One region of the Lysobacter firmicutimachus genome, then DNA from elsewhere that is predicted to be linked to it. Evidence: riboswitches for the same ligand, from Rfam matches in the RefSeq annotation. Region 1 holds a riboswitch; the other holds the start of a gene.
What was found. A riboswitch is a leader RNA that binds a small molecule or an ion and turns the genes downstream of it on or off. The one in region 1 is predicted to bind glycine.
Positions count from the first base shown of each region.

Region 1 (9,519 bases):
CGGTCGGCGGCGCGGCCACCCGCGAAGGCGGCAGCGACACCGACATGGGCGCCAACTTCTCGCGCTTCTGGTTCGCCGCCGACACCGACCTGGAAAGCGGCGACAAGCTCAAGGGCTATCTGGAGTTCGATCTCTACGGCGGCGGCAGCACCGCCTTCACCGGCAACGAAGTCGCCACCAACACCTATGCGCTGACCCTGCGCCAGGCCTATGTGACCTGGAACAAGTGGCTCGCCGGCCAGGCCTGGTCGAACTTCCAGGACACCGCGGCGCTGCCGGACACGGTCGACTTCCTCGGTCCCACCGAGGGCACGGTGTTCGTGCGCCAGGCGCAGTTGCGCTACACCAGCGGGCCGTGGTCGTTCTCGATCGAGAATCCGGAGACGGTCTACACCCCCTATCGCGGCAACATGGCCCAGGTCGCCGGCGACGACGGTGCGGTGCCGGACGTGACCGCACGCTACACCGCCAAGGGCGACTGGGGCCACTTCAGCGTCGGCGCCCTGGCGCGCCAGCTCAAGTACCAGTCCGGGCGGATCAACGACACCAACACCGGCTACGGCATCAGCCTGTCGGGCAAGTGGAACGTCGGCGCCAACGACGACCTGCGCTACATGGTCACCGCCGGCAGCGGCATCGGCCGTTACGTCGGCCTGGCGCTCAACAACGATGCGGTGCTCGACGCCAACGGCGATCTGGAGAACATCGACCTGATCTCGGGCTTCGTCGGCTGGCGCCACGTGTTCAGCCCGAAGCTGCGCGGCAATCTGTTCTACTCGCGCGCCGAGTACGACAACGACACCGCCCTGACCGGACGCGGCATCACCAAGTCGGCGCAGTCCGCGCACATCAATCTGATCTACACGCCGATTCCCAAGCTCGACGTGGGCGCCGAATACATCTGGGGCCAGCGCGAGATCGAAACCGGCGACCGCGGCGAGATCAACCGCCTGCAGACCCACGTCAAGTACAGCTTCTGACGATCGCAGCGGTCGCGGCCGTCCGCCGCGACCGCCGGCGACGCGTCCGGTATCGCCCCGGCGGGCCCTAGCCCGCTCCAATCCCACTGTTCGGGGGAACAGCTCATGTCCAGCACCACCGCCAGCCTTTCGCAGTCCCGCGCGACGCCGTTGACCAAGGACCACCGCAAGGTCATCTTCGCCTCCAGCCTGGGCACCGTGTTCGAGTGGTACGACTTCTACCTGTACGGCTCGCTCGCCGTGATCATCGGCAAGCAGTTCTTCGGCGGTCTGAACGACACCAGCCAGTTCATCTTCGCCCTGCTGGCCTTCGCCGCCGGCTTCGCGGTGCGGCCGTTCGGCGCGCTGGTGTTCGGCCGGCTCGGCGACATGATCGGGCGCAAGTACACCTTCCTGGTCACCATCGTGATCATGGGCCTGGCGACGTTCGTGGTCGGCATCCTGCCCAGCTACGCCACCCTCGGCATCGCCGCGCCGATCATCCTGATCACCCTGCGACTGTTGCAGGGCCTGGCCCTGGGCGGGGAATACGGCGGCGCGGCGACCTATGTCGCCGAGCACGCGCCCGACGGCAAGCGCGGCCTGTACACCAGCTTCATCCAGACCACCGCGACCCTGGGCTTGTTCCTGTCGCTGCTGGTGATCTGGGGCTGCCGCAATTACCTGGGCAAGGAAAGCTTCGAAGCCTGGGGCTGGCGCATCCCGTTCCTGTTCTCGGTGCTGCTGCTCGGCGTGTCGGTGTGGATTCGCATGCAACTGGCCGAATCGCCGCTATTCCAGCAGATGAAGGCCGAGGGCAAGACCTCCAAGGCGCCGATCACCGAGAGCTTCTTCTCCAAGAACGGCAAGATCGCCCTGCTGGCGCTGCTGGGCGCCACCGCCGGCCAGGCGGTGGTGTGGTACGGCGGACAGTTCTATTCGCTGTTCTTCCTGACCAAGACCCTGGGCATGGACCCGAACAAGGCCGACATCTACATCGCCGTCGCCCTGGCCCTGGCCACCGGCGGCTTCATCTTCTTCGGCTGGCTGTCGGACAAGATCGGCCGCAAGAAGATCGTGCTGGCCGGCTGCCTGATCGCGGTGCTGACCTATTTCCCGGTGTTCAAGTCGCTGACCCATAACGTCAACCCGGCCCTGGAAGCCGCGGTCGCCGCCTCGCCGGTCACCGTCACCGCCGATCCGGACCGCTGCGCGTTCCAGTTCGACCCGGTCGGCAAGGCGACCTTCAAGCAGTCTTGCGACATCATCAAGTCGGCGCTGGCGAAGAAGGGCATCCCCTACAACAACGCGCCCGGCGCCGCCGGCAGCATCGCCACGGTCAGCATCGGCGGCACCGTCCTGACCAGCTTCGAAGGCGAATCGCTGAGCAAGGACGACTTCAAGGCGCAGTCCGACGCGTTCGCCAAGCAGCTCGGCGACGCGCTCAAGACCGCCGGCTACCCGACCTCGGCCGATCCGGCGCAGATCAACACGCCGATGGTGATCGCGCTGCTGACCTTCCTGGTGCTGCTGGTGACCATGGTCTACGGCCCGATCGCGGCCTGGCTGGTCGAACTGTTCCCGACCCGCATCCGCTACACCTCGATGTCGTTGCCCTACCACATCGGCAACGGGTGGTTCGGCGGCTTCCTGCCGTTCACCGCCTTCGCCATCGTCGCCGCCACCGGCAATATCTACAGCGGCCTGTGGTACCCGATCGTGGTCGCGGCCATGACCGTGGTGATCGGCGCGCTGTTCCTGCCGGAAACCAAGGACCGCGACATCACCGCCTGAGCCCGCGGCGCGGGTTCCGCAAAGCGAAACGCCGGCCTGTGGCCGGCGTTTCGCTTTGCGGCGGGATTCGGGATTCGGGATTCGGGATTCGGGATTCGGGATTTGGGATTTGGGATTTGGGATTTGGGATTTGGGATAGGATCAAAGCGAGAGCTAGAGCAGTCTTCGCTTTTTCTAATCCCTAATCCCTAATCCCAAATCCCAAATCCCGAATCCCGAATCCCCAATCGCGAATCCCGATCTCGAACAAATCCGCCGCTGCACTCTCTGCGCCCCGCACTTGCCGCATGGGCCGCGGCCGGTGCTGCAAGCGGATGCGCGGGCGCGGTTGCTGATCGCCGGGCAAGCGCCCGGGCGCAAGGTGCATGCCTCGGGGATTCCGTTCGACGACGCCAGCGGCGAGCGCCTGCGCGATTGGCTGGGGTTGGACCGGGACGCGTTCTACGACGCCGCACGCGTGGCGATCGTGCCGATGGGGTTCTGCTACCCCGGCAAGGGCGCGTCGGGCGACTTGCCGCCGCGGCCGGAATGCGCCGCGACCTGGCATCCGCGCCTGCTGCCGCAGCTGCGCGAGGTGCGCCTGACCCTGGCGATCGGGCGCTACGCCCAGGCCTGGCATCTGCCCGAAGCCGGGGCCACGTTGACCGAAGCGGTCGCGGCCTGGCGCGCGCATTGGCCGCGGATCGTCGCCCTGCCGCATCCGAGCCCGCGCAACCGGGCCTGGCTCAAGCGCCATCCCTGGTTCGAACGCGAGCTGCTGCCGGCGCTGCGCAAGCGCATCGCCGAGGTCTTGGCGCAAGGTCGCTGATCCGCTCAGGGGAGGACGAACTTCGGCATCTCCCATTCGTAGCGGATCGCCAGCAGGCGCGCGGCGAATCCGCCGCCGAGGCAGATCAGCACGGTCGCATTCTCGGCCACGCCCAGGCGCAACAGCAGCAGATAGGCCACGCCGGTCAGCAGCGCGATCACAGCATACAGTTCGCGCTGGAACACCAGCGGGATCTCGTTGCACAGCACGTCGCGCAGCACGCCGCCGAAGGCGCCGGTGAGCATGCCGGCGATCACCACGATCGCCGGCGCATGGCCGGCCTCGCGCGCGATCGCGCAGCCGATCAGGGTGAACGCGATCAGGCCCAGCGCATCCAGCCACAGGAAGGCGCGGCGCAGGCGCTGCAGGCGCTTGGCCAGGAAGGTCGCGGCCAGCGCCGCGCCGACGGTATAGGCCAGATACTCGGGATGGCGCACCCAGCCCAGCGGGTAGTGGCCGAGCACGATGTCGCGCAGCGAGCCGCCGCCGAGCGCGGTGACGCAGGCGATGATGACCACGCCGAACAGGTCCATGCGCCGCTTGCCGGCGGCGAGCGCGCCGGTCATGGCTTCGGCGCTGATGGCGATGAGGTAGATCAGGGACAGCAACACGGCGGTACTCCGGCGAAGGACAGGGAAACCGCGGTTGGCAGCGAAGCTCAGCGATTCCGCGTCCGCGCGCGCCGGCGCCGCACCGATGCGGGCGGCGGCGAGCGCGTCGGGCGCACGAACGAAGGCGGTTGCGCGGAATGCTCCCCGCGCAGGCCTGGGCTGTCTTCGCGACCGAAGCCGCGGTGCCGCTCCCGCTGTCCTTTTACCTGAGAGTTTGCGCGGACCGCATGCGGCCGCTTGCCCCTTCGGTGGGCCGCTGCGCGGCCTCTCTCCAGATCGGCGATGTCGTCGCAGTGTTCCGGCCGGGGCCGAGCCTGAGCGATTATGGGAGCCTGCGCCTTCGGCGGGCGCGGCCGGCAGGCCGGCGCCACTCTTCTGCAACGGCCGGCATGGTAACACTCCGGTGGACGAAGCCGGCCGCTTTCTTCCCGCAGCGGCGCAACCGGCCGCTGCGCGTCGCGGCTTACGCCGCTCCTACAAGAGCGGGTCCGCTTCAAAGGGCAGGAGTGGCGCGAGCCGCGACCGCGAGGCCACAACTACGCCGTCGCCGGCCCCACCGCGCACCACGACGACACCGCGACCGGCCACGGCGCGGTCGCGGCTTGTGACCGGAGGAAATCCCGTGGAATGCCGCGCATAGCCCTTGCTGCGCCGGGGCGTCGCCGGTAGGAGCGGGGTAAGCCGCGACCCCGCCGTAACGATGCAGTCGGCCAGCCCGCGTCGCAGCTTACCCCCGCGCCTACAGGCGCCGTTGCGCTTCAAGCCTCGCCGGCGGCCGACAGCGCTTCGACCATCGCTTGCTCCAGCGAACGCTGCGGGTCGGCGCGGATCGCAACCAGTTCCTGGGCCGTCCAATCGCGACGCAGGCGACCGTCGACCAGCAGCAGGGCGCGGTCGATGAAGCGTTCGGCGACGTCGATCGAGTGCGTGGCCAGCAGCACCGTGGTGCCGCGTCCGTGGGCCAGGTCCTGCAGATGCCGCTTGAGCGCGTAGGCGCTGAGCGGGTCCAGCCCGTTGAGCGGTTCGTCCAGCACCAGCAGCGGCGGTTCGCCGAGCAGGCCGAGCGCGATCGCGAGCTTCTGCCGGGTGCCGAGCGAGTAGTGGCCGACCCGCCGGTCCAGCATCGGCCCGAGGTTGAGCAACTCGCTCAAGGCCAGGGTCGGCGCAGGCACTTCGCGCAGGCCGCGCGTGCCGGCGAACAGGCGCAGGCATTCGCGTCCGCTCAGCAGCGGCGGCAAGCGCGCCGGATCGACCGCGAAGCCGAGCAGGCCGCGGGCCGCGGCCGGCGCGCGCGCCAGATCGTGGCCGCCGATCCGCACCCGTCCTGCACTCGGTCGCTGCAGGCCCGCCAGACAGTGCAGCAAGGTGGTCTTGCCGGAGCCGTTCGGGCCGATCAATGCGGCGAACTCGCCGCGGCGCAGCACCAGATCGATGCCGTGCAGCACCGCGTGCTCGTCGTAGCGATGCTGCACGCCCTCCACTTGCAGCATCGCATCGCCCGCGATCGCCGCCTCGGCGCGATCGGGCGGCGGCGCATCGTCGCCCGCGGATCGGTTCCGGAACGGGCTCATGGCCGCGCGTCCACGCGGCCCCGGCGCCAACCCGGCAGCAAGGGCAGCGCCGTCAGGGCGAGCAGCCCCCACAACGCGGGCAGCGCCGTCCAACCCAGCGAGAGCAGCGCCGCACCGCCGCTGGCGCAGGCCGCCGCGCAGGCGAAGGCGAACGCCGGATAGCGCCACGCGGCGCGCGCCAGCGCCTGCGGCGGCTGCGGCGTGGCGGCGAGCAACGCCGCGGCCGCGCGCGCCGCCACAGTGCAGGCCTGCGCGACCAGACTGAACCAGGCCAGCGCGACCGCGATCGCCAGCACCCCGGCGCCCGGCGCCAGGCCGGTGCCGCCCGGCATCGCCAGCAATACCGCGCCGATCATCCAGGCACGGCCGCCGCGCCGCCAACGCAGCAGGGCCTCGCGCCGCTGCCAGTCGCTGATGTGCGGCAGGCGCGCATCGTCGAGCCAGCGCAGGCCGAACAGCGGCTCGCGCGCGCCCTCGCGCAGACGCCGCACCGGGTGCCGACGATGGCGCAAGGCCGACAGCAAACCCAGTGCGACGCCGACCGCCACGCTGCCGGAGAGCACCAGGCTCGCACTGCGCCAGATCGCACCGTCGCCGCCGCAGGCGCGCAGCGCCAACGCGGCCAGCAGCGCGGCCGCGACCGCACCGAGCGCGGCCAGCACGGTCAAGGTCCAGGTGCTGCGATGCGGTTCGATCGGCGCCGCCGCCCACCAGCCCAGGCGCATATGTTCGTCCAGGGCGACCAAGCGCGCGCGCGCGGCGGCATGCCCCAGCGTCAGCGCGATCAGGGCGAACGGCAGCGGCAGCTGCATGATCAGCCGCGGCACCGCCGCGGCCAGGGCGGAGCCCTGCTCGCCGCACAGACGCAACAGCCACGGCGTCGCCAGGGCCAGTGCGGCGGCACGCACCGCCCGACCGCGCCACCAGGCATCGCCGCGGGCGAGGTTGTAACGGGCTTCGGCGAACCAGGGATGCAACCAGGCAGACATGGGTGCGGTTTCCGCTCGCAATCGGCAGCGCGCAACCGTCGCGACCGCGCGCCCTGCAGACTCTAACCGTGCCCGCGCCTCAGCGCTCTCCGGCCTGGCAGCGGCGCCGCAGGGCAGGCTCCAGACCGATCGCGTCGGCCCAGCGCTCCAGCCCGGCCCAGGCGCGCTCGAGCGCGGCGACGGTGGCCGCCTCGTCGCGGAAATCGCCGCGCACCACCTGGGCGAACAGCTCCGCCGCGCCGTCCGGGCCGCCCAGGTCGACGGCCTCGTCGAACAGGCTGCCGGCGGAAACGTAGACGTGGCGCTCGGCCAGTCCGACCAGGCAGGCCAGATGCTCGGCGAAGCGGCCGGCCAACAGGGCCAGCGGCTGACGGCCGTGACGGTTGCGCAGCTTGCCGACCAGTTCGTACAGCTCGCCGACCACCAGCTCGGCCATGGCCCGATCCACCGCGGCGTCGTCGGGGTGCGCGGCGAGCGAACGCAGGCTTTCGACCAGGGCGCCATGGTCGGGCGCGATCCACAGCGCCCGCGCATGCACGAACTGGCCGTGGCTGATCGGCCAGGCTTCGTCGACCTCGCGCGCATAGGCTTCGATCGCGCTGCGCGACATCAGGTTGACCTCGGCCTTGCCGCGGCCGTGCACCCATTCCAGCGATTCGTCGTAGTCCTCGCCGTAGGCCTCGTCGTCGAGCACCGCCCACAGTTCGACGTCGGAGTAGGGGCCGTCGCCGTCGCGCGCGGTCGATCCGTACAACGCGACCGCGAGCAGGCGTTCGCCATGGCGACGGCGCAGGGCGGCGACGATCTCGTCGACCAGGTCGCGGCGTTGTTCGGGCGTGACGGATTGGGGGCCGGCGAACAGCGTATCGAGTTCGCCGCAAGGCAGTGCGTAGTCCATCGCGCCTAGATAGCATCCGCTGCGCGCGATCGGCAATGACGCAATCCGCGCACTGCGATGCACGGCGGAGAATCGATGCGCGGCGCGGCTACTGCGGCGGCGCGGCGAGCTCGCGCGCGTCGAGGCTGCCGTCGCGATTGCGGTCCTGTTTGGCGAAGCGTTCGGCGAGCGTGCGCCGGTGCTGTTCGCGGGTCACGCTGGGGCCGGCGCCGTGCGCGCGTGCCGGCTGCTCGGACGCATCGAGCACGCCGTCGCGGTTGGCGTCCATCGCGTCGAAGGCGTAGCTGAGCCAATCCTGGTATTCGGGCAGGGAGATCTTGCCGTCGCCGTCGCCGTCCATGCGCGAAAGGTAGTCGCCGGTGGAAGCGAGCTGGGCCGAGGCCAGGGCGGGCAGGCAGAGCGCGATTGCGAGCAGTCGCCGGGACATGCGCCTACGCGTAGCGAGGGAGATGGCGCGAAGCCTGCCGGCTCGACGCCGCCCAGGCAAGCCCCGGCCGGTCGCGAGCGGACCCGCCCCGACGCGGCCGGCCCCTCGCCGGTCGCGTCGGGACGATCCATCAGACCGTCATTCCGGCACGCAGCAGAAGATATAGCCGCCGCCGTAGTCGCAGCCCGGCCACGGATTGCAGCCCTCGGCGAGGCGGCTGTCGGCCTGGGCGAAGCTGAAGCCGGTCGACAGGGCGAACAGCGCCATCAGCGCCACGGACTTGGCGCGGCGGGTCTTGAACAGTTTCATGCTCTCTCTCCTTGGTCGGTGGGAAGCGAAATCAAAGGAAGCGCCGGCTGACGCCGGGTTCAGCTGTCGTCGACGCAGCAGCCGTGCCGGTCGCCGCCGAACAGGCAGCCCGCGCGCGGCGAGCAGCCTTCCGCGTAGGGGCCGTCGGCCTGGGCCGCGCCGAAGCCGATCGAAGCGGCGAACAGCGCCGCCAGCAGCACCCTTTTCAACCGCGAGTTACGAACAGCCGTCATGCGTGCGTTCTCCTGTGCGCAGTGGGTGCGCGGCCGCCGGTCCGTGGCGCGCGGCGCGTTCGTGTACGGTTCCTTCCCTGGCCGACGACGGCGCGGCGCCGAGGCATCGGCGCCGGGGATTCGCAACGCGGGTGCGGCGCCGGACGCGCAAAGGCCGGCGCGAGCCGTCCCGGGGCGGAACGGCGGCACTTCCCCTGTGCGGCGGACGGCGTTGCCGTCGCGACGAATTCCATTCGCGGCGACGCTACACCGCGGCGCGACCGCGAAACCGGCTCGCCGTCGCGGTATGCCGATCTGGCGCGCGCCGGCATGCGCATGCGCGGCCGTGCTGAGGCCAGGCAACAAAAAACCCGCGCATCGCTGCGCGGGTTCGCGGTGTCCGCCGATCGCGGCCGGGCGGGCGCGGCTCAGCCCCGGGCCGGCGCCAAAGCGTAGCCCTTGAGCCGCGCGGAAAAGGCCTGCAGCGCCTGGATGCCGCTGGCCTCGGCTTCCACGCACCAGGCGTGCAGCTTGGCCAGGGTCGCCTGGGCGTCGTGCGAACGGTCGTCGAGCACCTGCGCCAGGCGCTGGCGGAAATCGGCCAGCGTCGCCATGCGCGGCCGCTCGGCGACCCAGCTCTGCAGGCGCGCGCGGGCGCCGTCGTCGAGCCAGCGGCCGCCGTCGGCCAGGCCCTTGCGCAGGCGCCGCGGCAGCGCGCGCATGCGATCGCCGGCGTGGCCGGCCTCTTCGCGCAGCGCCGGCAAGGTGACGTTGCGGTAGTAATCGGTCATGGCCTGGAAGCGGATCGCCAGCAGGGCCTTGAGGGTTTCGCCGTCGGGCATGGCGATGTTGGGGCGCACGTCCAGGGTCGGCGCGACGCGCAGCACCTTGGCCAGGCGCAGCGCCTGCAGGCCGCGGATCGCCGTCCAGCCGATGTCGAA
Region 1 covers NZ_JBANDL010000002.1:181,478-190,996, reverse strand. Annotated here, with positions in the region: gene V2J18_RS00935 (DcaP family trimeric outer membrane transporter) at 1-980, shown strand, start outside; gene V2J18_RS00930 (MFS transporter) at 1,086-2,753, shown strand; gene V2J18_RS00925 (uracil-DNA glycosylase family protein) at 3,055-3,561, shown strand; gene V2J18_RS00920 (trimeric intracellular cation channel family protein) at 3,567-4,172, opposite strand; glycine riboswitch at 4,359-4,457, opposite strand; gene V2J18_RS00915 (ABC transporter ATP-binding protein) at 4,931-5,743, opposite strand; gene V2J18_RS00910 (hypothetical protein) at 5,740-6,732, opposite strand; gene V2J18_RS00905 (kanamycin nucleotidyltransferase C-terminal domain-containing protein) at 6,812-7,630, opposite strand; gene V2J18_RS00900 (CREC-EF hand family protein) at 7,719-8,057, opposite strand; gene V2J18_RS00895 (hypothetical protein) at 8,196-8,366, opposite strand; gene V2J18_RS00890 (hypothetical protein) at 8,426-8,599, opposite strand; gene V2J18_RS00885 (DesA family fatty acid desaturase) at 9,007-9,519, opposite strand, start outside.

Region 2 (9,519 bases), 1.5 Mb from region 1:
CGCTCGAGCAGCTTCAGGCCCTCGTTCAACTGCTGCACCGGCTGGCCGTTCATGCTGCCGGAACAGTCGAGCACCAACACCAGCGGCGTGCGCTGTTCGGTGTTGTCGACCAGGGATACGTCGGGGATCGCCGTCTGCGTCATGGCATTCCTTTGCGATGGTGGAAAGCCCGAGTATAGCCGCGCCTCGGCCGGTCGGGGCCAGGGCCGGGCCCAGGCGCCCCCGCAAACGAGGAAACCCGGCCGGACCGCGGCGATTCTGCGATCCGCGTCGCGCCGCGCGCCGGCTTACAGCGAATCCTGCGGCTCGATTACCGGTGCGTCCTCCGGCACCCGCGCGCAGCGGCCGCTGCGCGAGACCCAGGCTTCCCAGCACCAGAAGCCCCAGGCGGCCGCGGTCAGCGCCGAGGACACGATCGCCAGGACGATGGCGCTGCCGCTGACCAGCGGCGAGATCACGCCGGCCAACACCGCGTTCACCACCAGGCCGCCGAAGGCCTGCAGCGACGAGGCCGAGCCGCGTTGGTGCGGGTACATGTCGAGGATCGACAAGGTCACGATCGGGAATACCAGGGCGATGCCGAACGCGAGGATGCACATCGGCAGCACCGCCCACGGCACCTGCGGCGCCGGCGCCAGCAGGTTATAGCCCAGGTTCAGGGCGATGGCGAGTGCGCAGAAAGCAAAGCCGATGCCGACCAGGCGGTCGCCGCCGATCTTGCCGGCGGCGCGGCCGGAGGCGAACGAGCCCAGCACCATGCCGCCGATGGTCGGCACGAAGAACCAGGCGAACTCGCGCTCGCTGAGCTTGAGGATGTCGAGCACGAACGCCGGCGCCGAACCGATGTACAGGAACAGCGCGCCGAAATTGAACGCGCCGACCGCGGTCAGGCGCTGGAACCGCGGATTGAGCCAGATCGCCACGTAGTCGCGCAGCAGCCGCTTGGGCTTGAGCGACAGCCGCGCCTGCGGCGGATGGGTCTCGGGCAGGCCGGCCGCGACCGCGATCCACAGCAGCACCGAGAAACCGACCAGGAACCAGAAGATCGCCGGCCAATGCGCCCAGCCCAGAATCCAGCCGCCGATCACCGGCGCGATCGCCGGGGCGATGCCGAAGATCATCATCACCTGGCTCATCAGCCGCTGCGCGTCGTCGCCGTGCAGCAGGTCGCGGATCACCGCGCGGCCGACGATCAGGCCGACGCCCGCCGAGAGCCCCTGGATCGCGCGAAAGAAAAGCAGCGTCGACAATTGCTCCGACAGCGCGCACGCCGCCGACGCCAGGGTGAACACCCCCAGCCCGCCGAGAATCACCTTGCGCCGGCCGATCGCGTCGGACAGCGGCCCGTGCACCACGCTCATCAGCGCGTAGGCGACCAGGTAGACGCTGATGGTCTGCTGCATCGCCAGCTTGTCGGCGCCGAGTTCGGCGCCCATCACCGGGAACGCGGGAAAGATCGTGTCGATCGAGAACGGGCCGAACATGGCCAGGCCGCCGAGCAGCAAGGCCAAGCGACGGAGCGACAGCGGCAAGGCCCGCGCGGGCGCCGTGGGGGATTCGGAAGGTGCGCTCATCAGCTGGCGGCGTTGGATGCGTCGGTATCGATCGGAACCTCGTCGGGAGGGCCCTTGAGTTCGACCACGTTGCCCTCGGGGTCGTACAGGTACTGCGAGGGGCCCTCGCCTTCGGCGCCGTAACGCGAACCGAAATCGCCGATGCGCGCGCCGTGGGCTTCCAGGTAAGCGACGATGGCGGCGCGGTCGAACGGCTCGGCGCGCAGGCATAGGTGATCCATGTTGCGGCCCTCGGCGCCGGGGGGCGCCCCGCCCATGCGGCCGAGCTTGCCCTCCACATCGACCAGGTCGATCAGCGACAGACCGGCACGCAGCTGGACCAGGCCGATTTCGTCCTGGCGCCGCTCCAGGCGGCAGCCGAGCACGTCGCAGTAGAAGGCCACCATCGCCGGGGTATCGCGCACCCGCAACACCACATGGTCGAGCTGCAGCAAGCTGAACGGTCGCGCGGACATCGCCAGGCCTCATCGCATGAATGGGGGCCGTCAGCATACTCCCGCGTGGCCCGCCGCATGGCCGCCGAAGTTGTTTCGATCTGTCCGCAACCGCGTGCCCAGGCTCGCCGGTGCGGATTCGCCCGCAAGCGGCCCGTTCGAAGCCGGTGCGCCCCGGCGCGGGAGGCGGTGCGCACGGAGCCTTCCCCCGGCCCGCGGGACCTCGGGCGGCCGCACGGGAACCGTCCCCTCGCTGCCCGCCAGCGGCTATAATCGTCGGCTTGAAACCCGCGGTGGGAGAAGCGGCCGGCCCCCTGGCCCGTCGCTGCCGAAGGCGCAACGCCCGTAATCGCTCAGGCCCCATACCGCCGCCGGGTACAAAACTCTGGAGAGACCGACCGTCCCGCAACGCGACACGCGCGACGGAACCGGCGCCGAAGGTGCACGAAGCGAGCGCGGACAGGAGCGGCCACAGCGCCCCCCTCCCCCAAGCGGCCTGAGCCGCGGCACGCTTCCAAACTCTCAGGCAAAAGGACAGAGGGGCGCCTCGCGTGCGGCACCGCACGCTGCCAACGGACGCCCCTGCCCATGAGCCACAACGCCACTTCCCTGCGCGACCTCGAGCACCACGACGCTTTCATCGAGCGCCATATCGGCCCCAACGACGCCGAAATCGGCCACATGCTCAAGCAGGTCGGCTACGACTCGCTGGAAGCCCTGACCGACGCCATCGTCCCCGGCTCGATCAAGTCGACCCAACCGCTGGCCCTGCCGGCCGCGATCAGCGAAGTGGAAGCGCTGGCCAAGGTCCGCGCCATCGCCACCCGCAACCAGGTGTTCCGCAGCTTCATCGGCCAGGGCTATTACGGCACCCTGACCCCGAACGTGATCCTGCGCAACATCCTCGAGAACCCTGCCTGGTACACCGCCTATACGCCCTACCAGGCGGAAATCTCGCAGGGCCGCATGGAGGCGCTGATCAACTTCCAGACCATGGTCGCCGACCTGACCGGGATGGAGATCGCCAACGCCTCGCTGCTCGACGAAGGCACCGCCGCGGCCGAGGCCATGACCCTGGCCAAGCGCTCGGCCAAGTCCAAGTCCAACCTGTTCTTCGTCTCCAAGGACGTGCACCCGCAGACGCTGGAGGTGCTGAACACCCGCGCCGAAGCGATGGGCATCGAGCTGAAGGTCGGCGACGACAACGAAGCGCTGAACAGCGACAGCTTCGGCGTGCTGCTGCAGTACCCCAACACCTACGGCCAGATCGGCGACCACAAGGCGCTGGCCGACGCCGTGCACGCGCGCGGCGGCCTGGTCGCGGTCGCGACCGACCTGCTCGCCCTGACCCTGATCGCCGCGCCCGGCGAGTGGGGCGCGGACATCGTGGTCGGCAACAGCCAGCGCTTCGGCGTGCCGTTCGGCTTCGGCGGCCCGCATGCCGCCTTCATGGCCTGCCGCGACGCCTACAAGCGCTCGATGCCGGGCCGCCTGATCGGCGTGTCGGTCGACACCGAAGGCAAGCCGGCCTACCGCCTGACCCTGCAGACCCGCGAGCAGCACATCCGCCGCGAGAAGGCCACCTCCAACATCTGCACCGCGCAGGTGCTGCTGGCGGTGATGGCCTCGATGTACGCGGTCTACCACGGCCCCGAAGGCCTGACCCGGATCGCCCGCCGCGTCCACCGCCTGGCCGCGATCCTGGCCGGCGCGTTGCGCCAGGCCGGGCTGACCGTCGGTCCGGACTTCTTCGACACCCTGGACGTGGTCGGCGTCGACGCCGACGCCCTGCGCGCCAAGGCGACCGCGGCGCGGATCAACCTCAACTACTCCGGCGACCCGAACCGGGTCGGCATCAGCCTGGACGAAACCACCACCCGCGCCGAAGTGGTCCAGTTGGCCGCGCTGTTCGGCGCCCGCATCGACGACATCGACGCGCTCGATGCCGCCACCGCCGATGCCCTGCCGGCCGGCCTGCGCCGCCAGAGCGCCTTCCTGCAGCACCCGGTGTTCAACACCCACCACAGCGAACACGAGCTGCTGCGCTACATGCGCTCGCTGGCCGACAAGGACCTGGCGATGGATCGCACCATGATCCCGCTGGGTTCGTGCACGATGAAGCTCAACGCCACCGCCGAGATGATCCCGGTGACTTGGCCGGAGTTCGGCAATCTGCATCCGCTGGCGCCGGCCGACCAGGCCGTGGGCTACAAGCAGTTGATCGACGAACTCGAGGCGATGCTGGTGGAATGCACCGGCTACGACGCGGTCAGCCTGCAGCCGAACTCGGGCGCGCAGGGCGAATACGCCGGCCTGCTGGCGATCCGCGCCTATCACCGCTCGCGCGGCGAAGGTCATCGCGACATCTGCCTGATTCCCGACTCCGCGCACGGCACCAACCCGGCTTCCGCGCAGATGTGCGGCATGACCGTGGTGGTCACCAAGACCGACGCCAACGGCAACGTCGATGTCGACGACATCCGCCGCAACGCCGAGAAGTACAGCGACCGCCTGGCCGCGATCATGATGACCTACCCGTCCACGCACGGCGTGTTCGAGGAGGAAGTGGTCGAGATCTGCGAGATCATCCACAAGCACGGCGGCCAGGTGTACACCGACGGCGCCAACATGAATGCCCTGGTCGGCGTGGCCAAGCCGGGCAAGTGGGGTTCGGACGTTTCGCACCTCAACCTGCACAAGACCTTCTGCATTCCGCACGGCGGCGGCGGCCCCGGCGTCGGCCCCTGCGCGGTCAAGTCGCACCTGGCCCCGTTCCTACCGCGCACGCTCGGCGGCGAAGGCGCGGTCGGCATGGTCAGCGCCGCCAGCTTCGGCTCGGCCTCGATCCTGCCGATCTCGTGGATGTACATCACCATGATGGGCGCCGCCGGCCTGCGCAAGGCGACCCAGGTGGCGCTGCTCAACGCCAATTACATCGCCAAGCGCCTGGCCCCGCACTACGAGACCCTCTACACCGGCCGCAACGGCCTGGTCGCGCACGAGTGCATCCTCGACCTGCGCCCGATCAAGGACGCCACCGGCATCGGCGCCGAGGACGTGGCCAAGCGCCTGATCGACTTCGGCTTCCACGCCCCGACCCTGAGCTTCCCGGTCGCCGGCACGCTGATGGTCGAGCCGACCGAGAGCGAATCGCTGCACGAGCTGGACCGCTTCATCGACGCGATGATCCAGATCCGCGACGAAATCCGCGCGGTCGAGGAAGGCCGCCTGGACCGCGAAGATAACCCGCTCAAGCACGCCCCGCATACCGCCACCCAGGTCACCGCCAGCGAGTGGACCCGCGCCTACCCGCGCGAGCTGGCCGCGTTCCCGCTGCCCTCGCTGAAGCTGCAGAAGTACTGGCCGCCGGTGTCGCGCGTGGACAACGTCTACGGCGACAAGAACGTGATGTGCGCCTGCATCCCGGTGGATGCGTACAAGGAAGAGGAAACCGCGTAAGCGTCGGCAGCCATCTCGCTCGAACCGAAGGCCCCGCTCGCGCGGGGCCTTTGTGTTTGCAATGCCTGATCAAGACCCGATCATCGTCATGTGGTGGCGACGGCCCCTATCGATCGTCCTCGCTCGCTGTCGCCTCAATCAACTCCTGGTCGCCCAATCCCGGATGGTTTCCTCGATATGGGCGATCTGCACCTTCGAATACTCCGGATCCTTCAGACGAATATCGGCATCTTCCAAGTAGTGCCATAGCGCATGCGGCACGTCCAACTCGCCGACATCAAGCTCCATCAAGGCCTTAGCCTCGCGAGCCTTCTCGTACCAGTCCTTCATTTCCGCTTTCGAGGCAGGTTCGGTATCCAACAACTCCCGCACGATCGCGATGAGCTGCCGCTTGATTTCCTGAACAGTCATTTTCCTTCCCTTCTAATCCAACGAGGATCGAACAGAATCAGGTGAGCCGCTTCGCCCCGCGACGGAGGACCAAAGTTGATATGCAGTATAGGAGTCTTGCCACTGTGCTTGAGCGGGTGCAGATCGAGACGCGCGCCCCATTGGCTTTGTTTCCAGCGAACGCCGAACAACCGGCCATTAGCATGCCAAGCGCCCGCCGACGGGCCATCAAACGATAGGTTCTTATAGAGACCTTTGGCGCTGGAAATCAGTCCGCTCGTCGCCGCGGCGGCGTAAGGGGCTCCGGCCTCCCACGCCATAGCCCCTGCGCCTAACGCTGCCGCCGCTGTAATGACCATGCCCGAGGAATCCAACTGTTCGGGAGTCCTCGACATGTCGTACTCGCCGGTCTTCCACCCAACAACGCCCGGCACCGGAATCCTGCCGTCGGAAGTCGGTGCACCAGACGATGCCCTAGCGAGCGACGCGGCTTCGGTGCGTTGGTTGGCTGCCGAAGAACCGCCTTTTTGCGCCTCCCCTTCGCCCGCTGGATTAACCTGAGTAATCGAGAGCTTGCCCCAGCTCTCTCCCCCGCAAATATTGGATCCGGTTATCTTCTGACACTGACGTCCATCGGGATCGACATACGAGTAGGGATTGCTTGCTGCGTATCTGTAACGATTGAACATTCCGACAGGATCGCTCAGAGCAGACACGGGATCTGCGCTGAGAAATATCCCGAGCTGCGGGTCGTAGTAGCGCTGCTGCATCTGGACCAGGCCCGTCAGCCCGTCCATCACGTGCCCCGCGTAACCGATGCCATCGTAGATCGTATCTCCGATTGTCTCACCGAGCGGCTCGTAGTCGGTGCGCTGAAGCACCTCTCCGGTCGCCGCAGTCACGGCCACAGGGCTGCCCAATGCGTCGTTATGGCTGTACTTCGTACTTTCGACGCCCCCCGCCAGTTCGCGAGCAGCAAGTAGGCTACCGCCCAGGAAAATATTGACGCTGGTCGCGCCCGCGGCATTGTTCTCGATGTACGCTGGCTGCCCTGAGGCATCGTAGATGAAGACCGCCCGCACGGCGCTCGCCATCGACAAACTGGCAACGCGGCGCCCGTTGGCGTCGTACCGGTATCCTTCCTTTCCGGCAACGACGCGCAGGCGATTGCCATAGTCAAAAGCATAGACCTGCCCGTTCTTGTTCTCCAAGTTACCTTGCGGGTCGTAGCCCAAGCCAACGATTGATTCGCCTCGACTGTTGCGAACGTTCGTTAATCTCGAACGCTCGTCGTAGACGTAGGCGGAATAGTCCTTGCTCCCCGGCAACACCCAAGAACGCAGATTATCCTGCGCATCGTAGGTAAATCGGTGCCAGCAATCGCCGCCGAAACTGCATGAGCCGGCCGACTTGAGCCGGTCGAGGCCATCGTACTCCATCGTCCGGCTGTAGTTGTCCCCTCGTGCCCGGTCGTAAATGGCGCCGACATTACCGTTGGCGTCGTACACGGTTTCCAGGTCGATCACGCCGGCGTCGGTACTGCGCTGCGGCAGCTGACGCAGGTTCTGCGACATGGTGTGCACCACGCCGTTGCCGTAGACGAAGCGTTGCATGCCTCCGTTCGGGTAGTAATCGATCTGCGACGCGTATACCGCACCAGGACTGCTGACTCGTTTGGGCTGCCCCAGCGCATCCGGCTCGAACGTCACCGCCAGACCGGTCGGGTAGACCTGGCTGGCCGGATTGCCGATTCGATCGTAGCCGTAGCCCAGGTCCCAACGATGCGAGCCCGGCTGCGCCACCGCCTCGCCGATCAGCAGGCGGCGCTTGTTGTAGCGGTAATGATTCTCGACCGGCGCACCGTTGTCCGGTTCGTTATAGGTCACGACCTTGCTCGCCAGGCCGTCGGGCGTGTATTCCCACCTCTGATTGCCGCGCCCGTCGGGGAAGGCCAGGTCCTTGAGCCGGTTGCGCGCGTCGTAGGTTCTCGAAACGACGCGGCCGGACGCCGCGGCTTCGCTGCGGTTGCAGCTGTCGGTGGCCGGCAGGTCAAGGCCGGAAGCCGACCATGCGACGTTGCCCTCGCCGTCGTAGTCCGTCACCGTCGCCCCGGTTTCCGGCTCGATGACCTTGCACAGGCGCTGTTGCGCGTCGTAGACGTAGCGGCGGGTGTTCGGCTGGGCTACCGGGACCTGCGGCGCCGGAACGCCGAAGCGGCCCGATGCGGCTACCGCCAGGTTCTCGCCGCCCACCGGCGATACGCCGTAGACGTAGACCAATCGGCCTGCGTATTGGCTGCGCAGCTCATTGCTGATCGGAATCGCGAAGCGATAGCTGCCGCCATCGACCTTGCACGCCGCGGCGACGCCCGCCTCGCTGGCCTGATTTGCGGGATAGGTGCCGATCAGTGCAGAGCCGGTCGCACCGGCGGGACCGCCGACGTACATCTGCACGTTCACCGACGCCTGGTAGGTGGTCGCGCAGGCCCAACCGAGCAACGCGCTGCCGTCGGCGGTGAAGCCGTCGATATTGCCGGTGATCACCGGTTGCGGGCGACGTGCGTAGACATCGATGGACGCGAGTACGCGGCCGTCGCCGCGCACCTCGAAGCGGCTGCCTGACTCGGTGATGTCGGCGATCGACGTCTTGATCTCGCCGGTTCCAGGCTGAGCCAGAAGCCGTACCGCGCCATTGCCGTTGATGTCGCTGCGCCACAACTCCGGCAAGCCGGCCACGGCCTGCCAGCTCAAGGTGGTGCCGCAGCTGGTGGCGCCCTTGCCCAACTCGCAGGGATTGGGCTGCGCGCTCAACGAGCCGGTCGGAACCGGATTGACGTACACATGCTGAGCGGTCGTCTGCTGACCGAACCACTCTACCCCGTCCTGGACCATCCGCCATTGCACGTAGTAGCCGACCATTCGGCTGCTGACCTGCGGAGCGGTCAAGGTCATGTTGAACGCGACGGTTTGGCCGGGTGCGACGTCGTGCGGAAGATACACCCGCCCCATGCCCCAGTTGCCGTTGTCGCGAGGGTTCTGCGAACCCAGCGCATACGCGCGCGACGGCGACCAGGTGGTCGTGCCCGTATTACGCATCTGCACGCTCAGGGTCCGGGTCTCGCCCGAGTACATCGTCGGCGAGGTGTCGGAGAAGGTCTGCGATACGAATTCGGCCTCGTTGTACAACGCAGGCGGCGGGTTGACCGTAATGGTGAAGGACTGGGTCGCCAGGTTACGGGTCCGATCCTCGCCCTGATAGATGCTCACGGCCTTGCCGGTCGCCCGATAGGTGTACGTGCCCGGCGCCAGCCCGGCTTCGACCAGGGTTCCGCCCCTGCGGTAGCTGGCTACCGGCTGGTCGTTGCGATAGATCGTGATGTTCTCGATCGATTCGACACTCGACCCGCTGGTTCCGTTGCCGGAGGAAGCCACGATCTCGTACGACACCGGGACCGTATAGCTGCTTTGGACCGGCGGCGTGAGTTTGATCCATGCCGGCGCCGCGGTCGCCAAGGACGGCAACGCGGACAGCAGCGCCAACAACCATGCCGACGCCAACGACCTGGCGTTGGTCGCCCACTCCAATACTCCTGCAGAATTCAACGCCTTGTTCTCCACTCGGACCAGGTCCCCACGCGCGGCGGCGGAGCGGTTTTTACTGTT
Region 2 covers NZ_JBANDL010000002.1:1,645,316-1,654,834, reverse strand. Annotated here, with positions in the region: gene V2J18_RS07165 (vWA domain-containing protein) at 1-143, opposite strand, end outside; gene V2J18_RS07160 (multidrug effflux MFS transporter) at 288-1,574, opposite strand; gene V2J18_RS07155 (VOC family protein) at 1,574-2,029, opposite strand; glycine riboswitch at 2,293-2,386, shown strand; gene gcvP (aminomethyl-transferring glycine dehydrogenase) at 2,597-5,467, shown strand; gene V2J18_RS07145 (hypothetical protein) at 5,606-5,878, opposite strand; gene V2J18_RS07140 (RHS repeat domain-containing protein) at 5,875-9,519, opposite strand, start outside.
Region 2: linked by a shared signal. The riboswitch ahead of gcvP (aminomethyl-transferring glycine dehydrogenase) and the one ahead of V2J18_RS00920 (trimeric intracellular cation channel family protein) in region 1 are both predicted to bind glycine.